2 regions of the Geobacillus sp. GHH01 genome follow, and region 2 is predicted to be linked to the other one. Evidence: a T-box and tRNA genes for the amino acid it is inferred to sense, from the RefSeq annotation. Region 2 holds a T-box; the other holds one or more tRNA genes.
The links. A T-box is a leader RNA that pairs with one kind of tRNA and senses whether it is charged. The one in region 2 lies ahead of pheS (phenylalanine--tRNA ligase subunit alpha), so its partner is inferred to be a tRNA-Phe.
Positions count from the first base shown of each region.

Region 1: it encodes a tRNA-Phe, which carries the amino acid that the T-box ahead of pheS (phenylalanine--tRNA ligase subunit alpha) is inferred to sense. The anticodon was not compared.

Region 1 is NC_020210.1:508,999-514,356, forward strand. It holds rRNA gene GHH_RS02540 (23S ribosomal RNA) at 1-803, shown strand, start outside; rRNA gene rrf (5S ribosomal RNA) at 1,036-1,152, shown strand; tRNA gene GHH_RS02550 (tRNA-Val) at 1,161-1,236, shown strand; tRNA gene GHH_RS02555 (tRNA-Met) at 1,418-1,494, shown strand; tRNA gene GHH_RS02560 (tRNA-Asp) at 1,500-1,575, shown strand; tRNA gene GHH_RS02565 (tRNA-Phe) at 1,894-1,969, shown strand; tRNA gene GHH_RS02570 (tRNA-Thr) at 2,352-2,424, shown strand; tRNA gene GHH_RS02575 (tRNA-Lys) at 2,597-2,669, shown strand; tRNA gene GHH_RS02580 (tRNA-Gly) at 2,677-2,751, shown strand; tRNA gene GHH_RS02585 (tRNA-Leu) at 2,757-2,842, shown strand; tRNA gene GHH_RS02590 (tRNA-Arg) at 2,848-2,921, shown strand; tRNA gene GHH_RS02595 (tRNA-Pro) at 2,928-3,001, shown strand; tRNA gene GHH_RS02600 (tRNA-Ala) at 3,010-3,082, shown strand; tRNA gene GHH_RS02605 (tRNA-Met) at 3,100-3,176, shown strand; tRNA gene GHH_RS02610 (tRNA-Ile) at 3,182-3,258, shown strand; tRNA gene GHH_RS02615 (tRNA-Ser) at 3,278-3,368, shown strand; tRNA gene GHH_RS02620 (tRNA-Thr) at 3,725-3,800, shown strand; tRNA gene GHH_RS02625 (tRNA-His) at 3,808-3,880, shown strand; tRNA gene GHH_RS02630 (tRNA-Gly) at 4,200-4,270, shown strand; tRNA gene GHH_RS02635 (tRNA-Ile) at 4,277-4,350, shown strand; tRNA gene GHH_RS02640 (tRNA-Asn) at 4,560-4,634, shown strand; tRNA gene GHH_RS02645 (tRNA-Ser) at 4,641-4,733, shown strand; tRNA gene GHH_RS02650 (tRNA-Glu) at 4,738-4,809, shown strand; gene GHH_RS02655 (B3/4 domain-containing protein) at 5,112-5,358, opposite strand, start outside.
Region 2 is NC_020210.1:2,784,211-2,789,568, reverse strand. It holds gene GHH_RS13775 (M42 family metallopeptidase) at 1-500, shown strand, start outside; gene sspI (small acid-soluble spore protein SspI) at 529-738, opposite strand; gene GHH_RS13765 (HI0074 family nucleotidyltransferase substrate-binding subunit) at 866-1,609, shown strand; gene msrA (peptide-methionine (S)-S-oxide reductase MsrA) at 1,738-2,262, shown strand; gene GHH_RS13755 (RNA methyltransferase) at 2,259-3,011, shown strand; T-box leader at 3,099-3,334, shown strand; gene pheS (phenylalanine--tRNA ligase subunit alpha) at 3,377-4,411, shown strand; gene pheT (phenylalanine--tRNA ligase subunit beta) at 4,433-5,358, shown strand, end outside.

The DNA.
Region 1 (5,358 bases), 1.3 Mb from region 2:
TTGGTATCGCTTGTACAGGATAGGTGGGAGCCTGGGAAGCCGGAGCGCCAGCTTCGGTGGAGGCGGCGGTGGGATACCACCCTGGCGGTATTGAAATTCTAACCCGCACCCCTTAGCGGGGTGGGAGACAGTGTCAGGTGGGCAGTTTGACTGGGGCGGTCGCCTCCCAAAAGGTAACGGAGGCGCCCAAAGGTTCCCTCAGAATGGTTGGAAATCATTCGGAGAGTGCAAAGGCACAAGGGAGCTTGACTGCGAGACGGACAGGTCGAGCAGGGACGAAAGTCGGGCTTAGTGATCCGGTGGTTCCGCATGGAAGGGCCATCGCTCAACGGATAAAAGCTACCCCGGGGATAACAGGCTGATCTCCCCCAAGAGTCCACATCGACGGGGAGGTTTGGCACCTCGATGTCGGCTCATCGCATCCTGGGGCTGTAGTCGGTCCCAAGGGTTGGGCTGTTCGCCCATTAAAGCGGTACGCGAGCTGGGTTCAGAACGTCGTGAGACAGTTCGGTCCCTATCCGTCGCGGGCGGAGGAAATTTGAGAGGAGCTGTCCTTAGTACGAGAGGACCGGGATGGACGCACCGCTGGTGTACCAGTTGTCCCGCCAGGGGCACCGCTGGGTAGCTATGTGCGGACGGGATAAGCGCTGAAAGCATCTAAGCGTGAAGCCCCCCTCAAGATGAGATTTCCCACCGCGCAAAGCGGGTAAGATCCCTCGAAGATGACGAGGTCGATAGGTCCGAGGTGGAAGCGTGGCGACACGTGGAGCTGACGGATACTAATCGATCGAGGGCTTAACCAAGAAAAGCGCAGGCGAGCGGGTCGCCGCGACGGGCAAATGTTCTTCGCCTGCAGGGATGTTCACATCCCGAAGGCGAAGGTTATTTGACCCCGAGCGGCGGCGAGCCGGAGCTGGACAATGCGAAAAGCGCAGGCGAGCGGCTTCTTCCTGAGCACGGTTATCTAGTTTTGAGGGAATGAAAAAGTCTTGACAACAGGTCAACTTTCCTTATAATAAGACTTGTCCATTGTTGCCTAGTGGCTATGGCGGAGGGGAAACACCCGTTCCCATCCCGAACACGGAAGTTAAGCCCTCCAGCGCCGATGGTAGTTGGGGCCAGCGCCCCTGCAAGAGTAGGTCGCTGCTAGGCAATTTCGTGGAGGATTAGCTCAGCTGGGAGAGCACTTGCCTTACAAGCAAGGGGTCGGCGGTTCGATCCCGTCATCCTCCACCATCTTAATATAAAAGCTGACTTGCTTTCTCATCATCGTGGGGTGGAGCAAAGAGCCTTTGCTTCAACGAATCCGCTTCCAGTTGCCTCGACGCATCTGGCATCTTTGAATCAGCTTGTAGAGGAAGAGGCGACGAACAACAACGATAAGAGCATTGTGCAAATTAATTTACTTTCTTATCGCCGCGGGGTGGAGCAGTCCGGTAGCTCGTCGGGCTCATAACCCGAAGGTCGCAGGTTCAAATCCTGCCCCCGCAACCAAAATTGGTCCCGTAGTGTAGTGGTTAACATGCCTGCCTGTCACGCAGGAGATCGCGGGTTCGAGTCCCGTCGGGACCGCCATTCTTTCAAAATTGTGAAAGATGAAAAAATATGGCTCGGTAGCTCAGTCGGTAGAGACGAGCATCCGCATCGTCGAATCTGCTGCGAGTTGTCCCGACGCATCTGGCTTCTTCGAATGGGCTAGTAGAGGAAGGGACACAAAAATCATCAACGAACAAGGGAAAAATAAGATAAGGCTCGGTAGCTCAGTCGGTAGAGACGAGCATCTGCTTCATCGAATTCGCTTCGAGTTGCCTCGACGCATCCAGCATCGTCGAATCCGCTGGCAGAGGAAGAGGCACAAAGCGGTATCAATAGGCAGTGTGAAAAATATAATACGGCTCGGTAGCTCAGTCGGTAGAGCAAAGGACTGAAAATCCTTGTGTCGGCGGTTCGATTCCGTCCCGAGCCACCATTTTTATCATAGTTCCGAAAGAAGATTCCTGCTTCATGCAAAGCTAAGTGGGAGTAGTTCACAGACATGTCAGATGTTCAAACCACCCCGGCTTAGTTCAATGGGTAGCCACGAGCACTCGCATCGTCGAATCTGTTGCGAGTTGCCTCGACGCACAAGGCTTCCTTGAATGAGCTTGAAGAGGAAGAGGCACAACCAGGCAGACAACATGAATCACTAGCTAATTTTAAATGTGCCGGCTTAGCTCAATTGGTAGAGACGAGCATCGGCATCATCGAATTGGCTGCGAGTTGCCTCGACGCACAAGGCTTCCTTGAATGAGCTTGAAGAGGAAGAGGCACAACCAGGTAGACAACATGAGTCACTAACTAATTTTAAATGTGCCGGCTTAGCTCAATTGGTAGAGCAACTGACTTGTAATCAGTAGGTTGCGGGTTCAAGTCCTGCAGCCGGCATTCTTATTCCTTAATAACCTCTTAAGCCATTAAGACGGCAACCGCGAGCCATTAGCTCAGTAACGAGCGCTACATCTTCGAGTTCGCTTCGAGTTGTCCCGACGCATCTTGCTTCCTTGAATATGCTTGTAGAGGAAGGGACATCACTATCCTAGAGTGTTATCCAACTCGTGAGCCATTAGCTCAGTAGGTAGAGCATCTGACTTTTAATCAGAGGGTCGGAGGTTCGAGTCCTCCATGGCTCATCGTCTTGCGGAAGTAGTTCAGCGGTAGAACACCACCTTGCCAAGGTGGGGGTCGCGGGTTCGAGCCCCGTCTTCCGCTCCACTTCCGCCGGGGTGGCGGAATTGGCAGACGCACAGGACTTAAAATCCTGGGGTAGGTAACTACCGTGCCGGTTCGAGTCCGGCCCTCGGCACTTGTGCGCTCGTAGCTCAATTGGATAGAGCATCTGACTACGGATCAGAAGGTTAGGGGTTCGAATCCTCTCGAGCGCGTTTTGTCGGGAAGTAGCTCAGCTTGGTAGAGCACACGGTTCGGGTCCGTGAGGTCGCAGGTTCAAATCCTGTCTTCCCGATTTATCATGGGGCCTTAGCTCAGCTGGGAGAGCGCCTGCTTTGCAAGCAGGAGGTCATCGGTTCGATCCCGATAGGCTCCACCTTTTGACTTAAATTTGGCGGTGTAGCTCAGCTGGCTAGAGCGTACGGTTCATACCCGTGAGGTCGGGGGTTCGATCCCCTCCACCGCCACCATTATCGGACCTTTAGCTCAGCTGGTTAGAGCAGACGGCTCATAACCGTCCGGTCGTAGGTTCGAGTCCTACAAGGTCCACCATTATTATTGTTGCTTTTTTGGAGGAGTACCCAAGTGGTTGAAGGGGTCGGTCTTGAAAACCGAGAGGCGCCGCAAGGCGCGCGGGGGTTCGAATCCCTCCTCCTCCGCCATGCACTTTAAAATCATGCCGGCTTAGCTCAATTGGTAGAGACGAGCATTCGCATCGTCGAATCTGCTGCGAGTTGTCCCAACGCATCCTGCTTCTTTGAATAAGCTTGCAGAGGAAGGGACACCGAGCATTTGACTTCCTCGAATTAGCTGGGAGAGGAAGAGGCACAACCAGGCAGACAACATGAGTCACTAACTAATTTTAAATGTGCCGGCTTAGCTCAATTGGTAGAGACGAGCATCGGCATCATCGAATTGGCTGCGAGTTGCCTCGACGCACAAGGCTTCCTTGAATGAGCTTGAAGAGGAAGAGGCACAACCAGGCAGACAACATGAATCACTAGCTAATTTTAAATGTGCCGGCTTAGCTCAATTGGTAGAGCAACTGACTTGTAATCAGTAGGTTGCGGGTTCAAGTCCTGCAGCCGGCACCAGATCGAGGCGACTATGGCGAAGTGGTTAACGCACCAGATTGTGGCTCTGGCATGCGTGGGTTCGATTCCCACTAGTCGCCCTTTTCATTATATTCTATATTTGCGTGTGTAGTTTAGTGGTAAAACCTCAGCCACGAGCATTCGCATCATTGAATTAGCTTCGAGTTGCCTCGACGCATCCAGCTTCTTTGAATCGGCTGGCAGAGGAAGGGGCATGGAAGAGCGTGGCAGATGTTGACTCCAAATGATATGCGTGTGTAGTTTAGTGGTAAAACCTCAGCCACGAGCATTTGCATCATTGAATTAGCTTCGAGTTGCCTCGACGCATCCAGCTTCCTCGAATTAGCTTGCAGAGGAAGAGGCATGAAAGATTGTGATGGGTGTTTCATCAAAAATTATGCGGGTGTAGTTTAGTGGTAAAACCTCAGCCTTCCAAGCTGATGTCGTGGGTTCGATTCCCATCACCCGCTTTTTATGGGCCTATAGCTCAGCTGGTCAGAGCGCACGCCTGATAAGCGTGAGGTCGGTGGTTCAAGTCCACTTAGGCCCATTATTTTCCATTGAATGTTTTTTGGCTATTCGCTATAATAATGGGCGAACAATGCCCCATCGTTCCACAGCAAAAGCGGAGCGACGAGCTTCACATCTTCGAATTCGCTGCGAGTTGCCTCGACGCATCTCGCTTCCTTGAATTAGCTGGCAGAGGAAGAGGCAACGAGCACATTTGGAAGATGTGCATAACATATAGTTATTCATCATTCCGCAATAGCTCAGCGGTAGAGCAACCGGCTGTTAACCGGTAGGTCGTAGGTTCGAATCCTACTTGCGGAGCCATGTTACGGAGAAGTACCCAAGTGGCTGAAGGGGACGGTTTGCTAAACCGTTAGGTCGCAGTTTTGCGGCGCGCGGGTTCAAATCCCGCCTTCTCCGCCATAATGGCCCGTTGGTCAAGTGGTTAAGACACCGCCCTTTCACGGCGGTAACACGGGTTCGAATCCCGTACGGGTCACTGGTTGCTGGCACCAGAGATTCTGGTGCCCTTTTGTACAATTTCTTTTGTCGATTTTTGCGTTTTTTTCTTGCGATGCGTGTGGAAGTCTGTTATAATGTCTCTCGTTAGCTTTAAAATTATGTTATGATGCTTGGGGACAACGCAGTGTTTCGTTTCGTTAAAGAACGAGGCATTGCGTTTTTTTATTTATCACCCTAAACCGAGAAGACCCCCACTTCCACGCGTGAGCGTAGGTGGGAGAGCGTTCAAGTAGGGAGGGAGTCCCCCGTTTCCAACGGCAGGAAAGTGGGGGGAGAAGATCAAACGAACAATTGGGCGTCGGCTTCGCCGCCATGAATTTGCACAAACATCGTTTGGATGGCTTGAAGCTGGCGCTTGGCGGTTTCTTCTGGCGTTGATGGGAGAAAGTAAACGATTTGCAAAGCGTTTTTCGTTTCTCTCGTCACGGCGGTCCGCTCCGAATCGACGATCGGACTGCCAAACGGCCCTCGTTCATCTTTGCTGACGAGTTTGTTGGCAAAGTTGACTGTGCGGCCGTTTAACGCG
Region 2 (5,358 bases):
TGAAAGGCGTCGACCATCCAAACACGGTATACGGCGTCGGCACGGTGCAGGAAGAAGTCGGCTTGCGCGGCGCGCGCACGGCCGCCCAATTCATTCAGCCGGATATCGCCTTTGCGGTGGATGTCGGCATTGCCGGCGATACACCGGGCGTGTCGGAAAAAGAAGCGATGGGCAAACTCGGCGCCGGCCCGCACATCGTCCTGTACGACGCGACGATGGTGTCGCACCGCGGCTTGCGCGAATTCGTCATCGAAGTGGCGGAAGAGCTGAACATTCCGTACCATTTTGATGCCATGCCGGGCGGCGGTACGGATGCGGGAGCGATTCATTTAACGGGCAGCGGCGTTCCGTCGCTCACGATCGCCATCCCGACGCGCTACATCCACTCGCACGCCGCCATTTTGCATCGCGACGACTACGAGAACACGGTCAAGCTGCTTGTCGAAGTGATCAAACGGCTTGACGCCGACAAAGTGAAACAACTGACGTTTGACGAATAAAAACACCGGCCAATTCGGCCGGTGTTCGTCATTGTTTAACCGCCTGCTCGAGCGTGGTGAGCATCATGTCTTTTTGCTGTTCATTGGCGTGCGTCCAAATGGCTTCAAAGAGGACGCCGAGGCCGGGCAAATATTTTTCCTCGCCACGCTGGATCGCGTCCTCGATTGTATTCTCGAGCTGTTCTTTCGAGTTGTTGGCGACGTTGTGCATAATGGCTTTCCGCAAGTTCAAATCCATTTGTCTCACCTCATTGGCCGTATTGTACACCGTTATCGTTTGCCAATGGCGGCGGATTTATACATGGAGCGGCTCTCGTATATGGTATAATAGAGGAAAAACTAGACCGAAATGAGTGATGGCGACGATGGACGAGAAACCGCTCTATGGATTGGAACGAACGGTATTTCGCCAACTGCTCCATCTATTTTCCCGTTATGCTGATGTCATTGAAAAAGTCATTTTGTTCGGCTCAAGAGCACGAGGCGATTACAAGGAAGGATCGGATATCGATTTGGCGATCCAATTTCGAAAACCGGGAGGCCCGCTGTACCTCCTGCAATCGGACTTGGATGAACTTCCGATCATTTATCCGATCGATGTTGTTGATTACAATCAAATTCACAACGAACAGCTAAAAATGAATATTGACCAAGAAGGAAAGACGATTTTTCAAACGAACGAGCACGGGAAGGTGATGGTCACCATGAGCCGGCTGATGGATCGATTTTACGATTTCGAACGGGCGCTCTCCAAACTCCGGCAAAGTGCCGCAAGAGACGCTCAAACGGATGACCTTGTTGTTGATGCGACCATTCAACGCTTTGAATTCACGTACGAACTAGCATGGAAATGGATGAAACTTTATTTGGAGCATCAGGGATACGCTGAAGTGACGAGTCCGAGGAAAACGATTCGCGAGGCGTTTCGGGAAGGGTTGATTCAAGACGGAGAGACATGGCTTCGCATGCTCGAAGACCGCAACCGGACGTCCCATACGTATGACGAAGAAACGGCGATGGACATTTACGAACGCATCCGTACACACTATATCCCGCTGTTTGACCGTTTGCTTGACGAAATGAAACGACAGCTTGACTCAGTGACATGAGCGGCCGGCGTGCGGAACGGAACGAGCCTGGCTTTGTGAAGGAACTTGGCTTTGGTCGTGAAAGATGACAACGGCACACATTTTGTTATAATCAAATGAAGAAACTTGACGAATGAGGTGACGACACAATGGAAAAAGCGACATTCGCCGGCGGCTGCTTTTGGTGCATGGTGACGCCGTTTGAGGAGCTTGACGGCATTTACGGCATCGTCTCCGGCTATACGGGCGGGCATGTCGAAAACCCAACATACGAGCAAGTGAAAACCGGCACGACCGGCCATTACGAAGCGGTGCAAATCACGTTTGACCCGGACGTCTTTCCGTATGAGCGGCTGTTGGAGCTGTATTGGTGTCAAATCGACCCGACCGATGACGGCGGCCAGTTTCACGACCGCGGGCCGCAATACCGGACGGCGATTTTTTACCATAACGAAAAACAGCGCCAGCTCGCCGAGCAGTCAAAGCGGGCGCTCGAGGAAAGCGGGCGCTTCTCGAAGCCGATTGTAACGAAAATTTTGCCGGCGACGACGTTTTACCCGGCGGAAGAGTATCATCAAAACTACCATAAGAAAAATCCGGAGCATTACAAACAAGACCGCGCCGCGTCCGGGCGCGACGAGTTTATCGCCAAACATTGGGGGACGAAACGGTGAAGCGGATCGAATCGCCGAAAAATGCGCGCGTCAAACAATGGAAAAAGCTGCTGACCAAAAAAGGGCGCGATGAGACCGGATTGTTTTTGCTTGAAGGGTTTCATCTTGTCGAAGAGGCTGTAAAAAGCAACGCGCCGCTTGTTGAGCTGATGGTGGACGAGCGGACAGCCATCCCGCCCGGCTGGGACGTCAGCGTCCCGGTTGTGATCGTGACCGAAGCGGTGATGAAGGCGATCAGCAGCACGGAGACGCCGCAAGGCATCGCCGCGGTGTGCCGAAAGTTGCCAGCCGAGCTTGAAGGTGTGAAGACCGCCTTGCTCATTGACGCCGTGCAAGACCCGGGCAATCTCGGGACGATGATTCGCACCGCCGATGCCGCCGGGATCGATGCTGTCATCCTTGGCGAAGGGTGCGCCGATGTGTACAATCCGAAAGTCGTGCGGGCGACGCAAGGGTCGCTGTTTCATCTTCCGGTTGTCAAAGGCGATTTGGTGCAATGGATCGCGCGTTTCAAGGAGCAGGGCATTCCGGTGTACGGAACGGCCTTGGAGAATGCCGTCGATTACCGCACCGTTCCGCCTTCGTCTTCCTTCGCCTTGCTCGTCGGCAATGAAGGAAGCGGCGTCCGGCGCGAATGGCTCGAGATGACGACGGAAACCATCTACATCCCGATTTACGGCCAAGCCGAGTCGCTGAATGTCGCCGTCGCGGCCGGAATTTTGCTTTATTCCTTGCAGGCGGTGCGGTAAACGATGAGCTGCGCAAAGAAATTTCGGCCTGACCTTGCCTTTGCCCACTCATTTGCGTATAATGAATAGCGACAATTTCCCATACGGACAACAACGATGACGGAGAAAAGTAGCTTGCTGCTCGCCATCCAGGGAGAAAACGCCGGAGACTGGGAGCGTTTTTATGGCTGACGCAAGTGAAGTTCACCTCCCGAGTTGACACCGGGACCATCCCAAAAGGGGATGTAAAGGTGTTCCGGCTTTCGGCCGTTATCGCAATGAAGCGAACAGCACATTTGTGCTGTTAACAAGGGTGGTACCGCGAGCAACAACTCGTCCCTTACCGGGGGGGCGGGTTTTTTATTTTGGATAGAGGAGGGACTCAAGTGAAAGAACGGCTGTACGAGCTGAAGCAAGAAGCGCTTCGCCGAATCGATGAGGCGAAAGACGTCAAAGCACTGAATGACGTGCGCGTCGCTTACTTGGGCAAAAAAGGGCCGATCACCGAAGTGCTGCGCGGCATGGGGGCATTGCCGCCGGAAGAGCGCCCGAAACTCGGCGCGCTGGCCAATGAAGTGAGAGCGGCGATTCAGCAGGCGCTCGAGGCGAAACAAGCGAAACTGGAACAGGAGGAAGTCGAGCGGAAGCTGGCCGCCGAAGCGATCGATGTGACGCTGCCGGGACGACCTGTGAGTCTTGGCAATCCCCATCCGCTGACGCGCGTCATTGAAGAAATTGAAGATTTGTTTATCGGCATGGGCTATACGGTCGCCGAAGGGCCGGAAGTCGAGACCGACTATTACAACTTTGAGGCGCTCAATTTGCCGAAAGGCCACCCGGCCCGCGATATGCAAGATTCGTTTTACATCACGGAGGAGATTTTGCTTCGCACCCACACATCGCCGATGCAGGCGCGGACGATGGAAAAACACCGCGGGCGCGGCCCGGTGAAAATCATTTGTCCGGGCAAAGTGTACCGCCGCGATACGGACGATGCGACGCATTCGCACCAGTTTACGCAAATTGAAGGATTGGTTGTGGATCGGAACATCCGGATGAGCGATTTGAAAGGGACGCTGCGCGAATTTGCCCGCAAGCTGTTCGGGGAAGGGCGCGACATCCGCTTCCGGCCGAGCTTTTTCCCGTTCACCGAGCCGTCGGTCGAAGTCGATGTGTCCTGCTTCCGATGCGAAGGGCGGGGCTGCGGCGTCTGCAAAGGCACCGGCTGGATCGAAATTTTAGGAGCCGGCATGGTGCATCCGAACGTGCTTGAGATGGCCGGCTTTGATTCGAAAACGTACACCGGCTTTGCGTTCGGCATGGGGCCGGAGCGGATCGCGATGCTGAAGTACGGCATTGACGACATCCGTCATTTCTATCAAAACGATCTACGTTTCTTGCGGCAATTTTTGCGTGTGTAACAGAAAAAGGAGGGGTTTTCCATGCTCGTGTCTTACCGTTGGCTGAGCGAGTACGTCGATTTGACGGGGGTCACCGCCGCGGAACTCGCTGATCGCATCACGAAAAGCGGCATTGAAGTCGAGCGGGTTGAGGCGCTCGACCGCGGGATGAACGGCGTCGTCATCGGCCATGTGCTCGAGTGCGAGCCGCACCCGAACGCGGATAAACTGCGGAAATGCCTCGTTGACCTTGGCGAAGGCGAGCCGGTGCAAATCATTTGCGGCGCCCCGAACGTCGCCAAAGGGCAAAAGGTCGCCGTCGCCAAAGTCGGGGCGGTGCTGCCGGGCAATTTCAAAATCAAACGGGCGAAGCTGCGCGGGGAAGAATCGAACGGAATGATTTGTTCGCTCCAAGAGCTCGGCGTCGAAACGAAAGTCGTGCCGAAAGAGTATGCAGACGGCATTTTCGTCTTTCCGAGCGATGCGCCGGTCGGCGCCGATGCACTGGAATGGCTCGGCTTGCACGATGAAGTGCTCGAACTGTCTTTGACGCCCAATCGCGCCGACTGTTTAAGCATGATCGGCGTCGCCTATGAAGTCGCGGCCATTCTCGGACGTGAAGTAAAGCTGCCGAAAGCGGCGGTCAAAGAAACGAACGAAAACGTTCACGACTACATTTCCGTCCGCGTCGAGGCGCCGGAAGACAACCCGCTGTACGCCGGGCGGATCGTGAAAAACGTCCGGATCGGCCCGTCGCCGCTTTGGATGCAAGCGCGCTTGATGGCAGCCGGCATTCGCCCGCACAACAACGTCGTCGACATTACGAACTACATTTTGCTTGAGTATGGCCAACCGCTTCATGCGTTTGACTACGACCGCCTCGGTTCGCAGGAAATTGTCGTCCGCCGCGCAAAGGCAGGCGAAACGATTGTCACGCTCGATGATGTCGAACGGAAGCTGACCGAAGA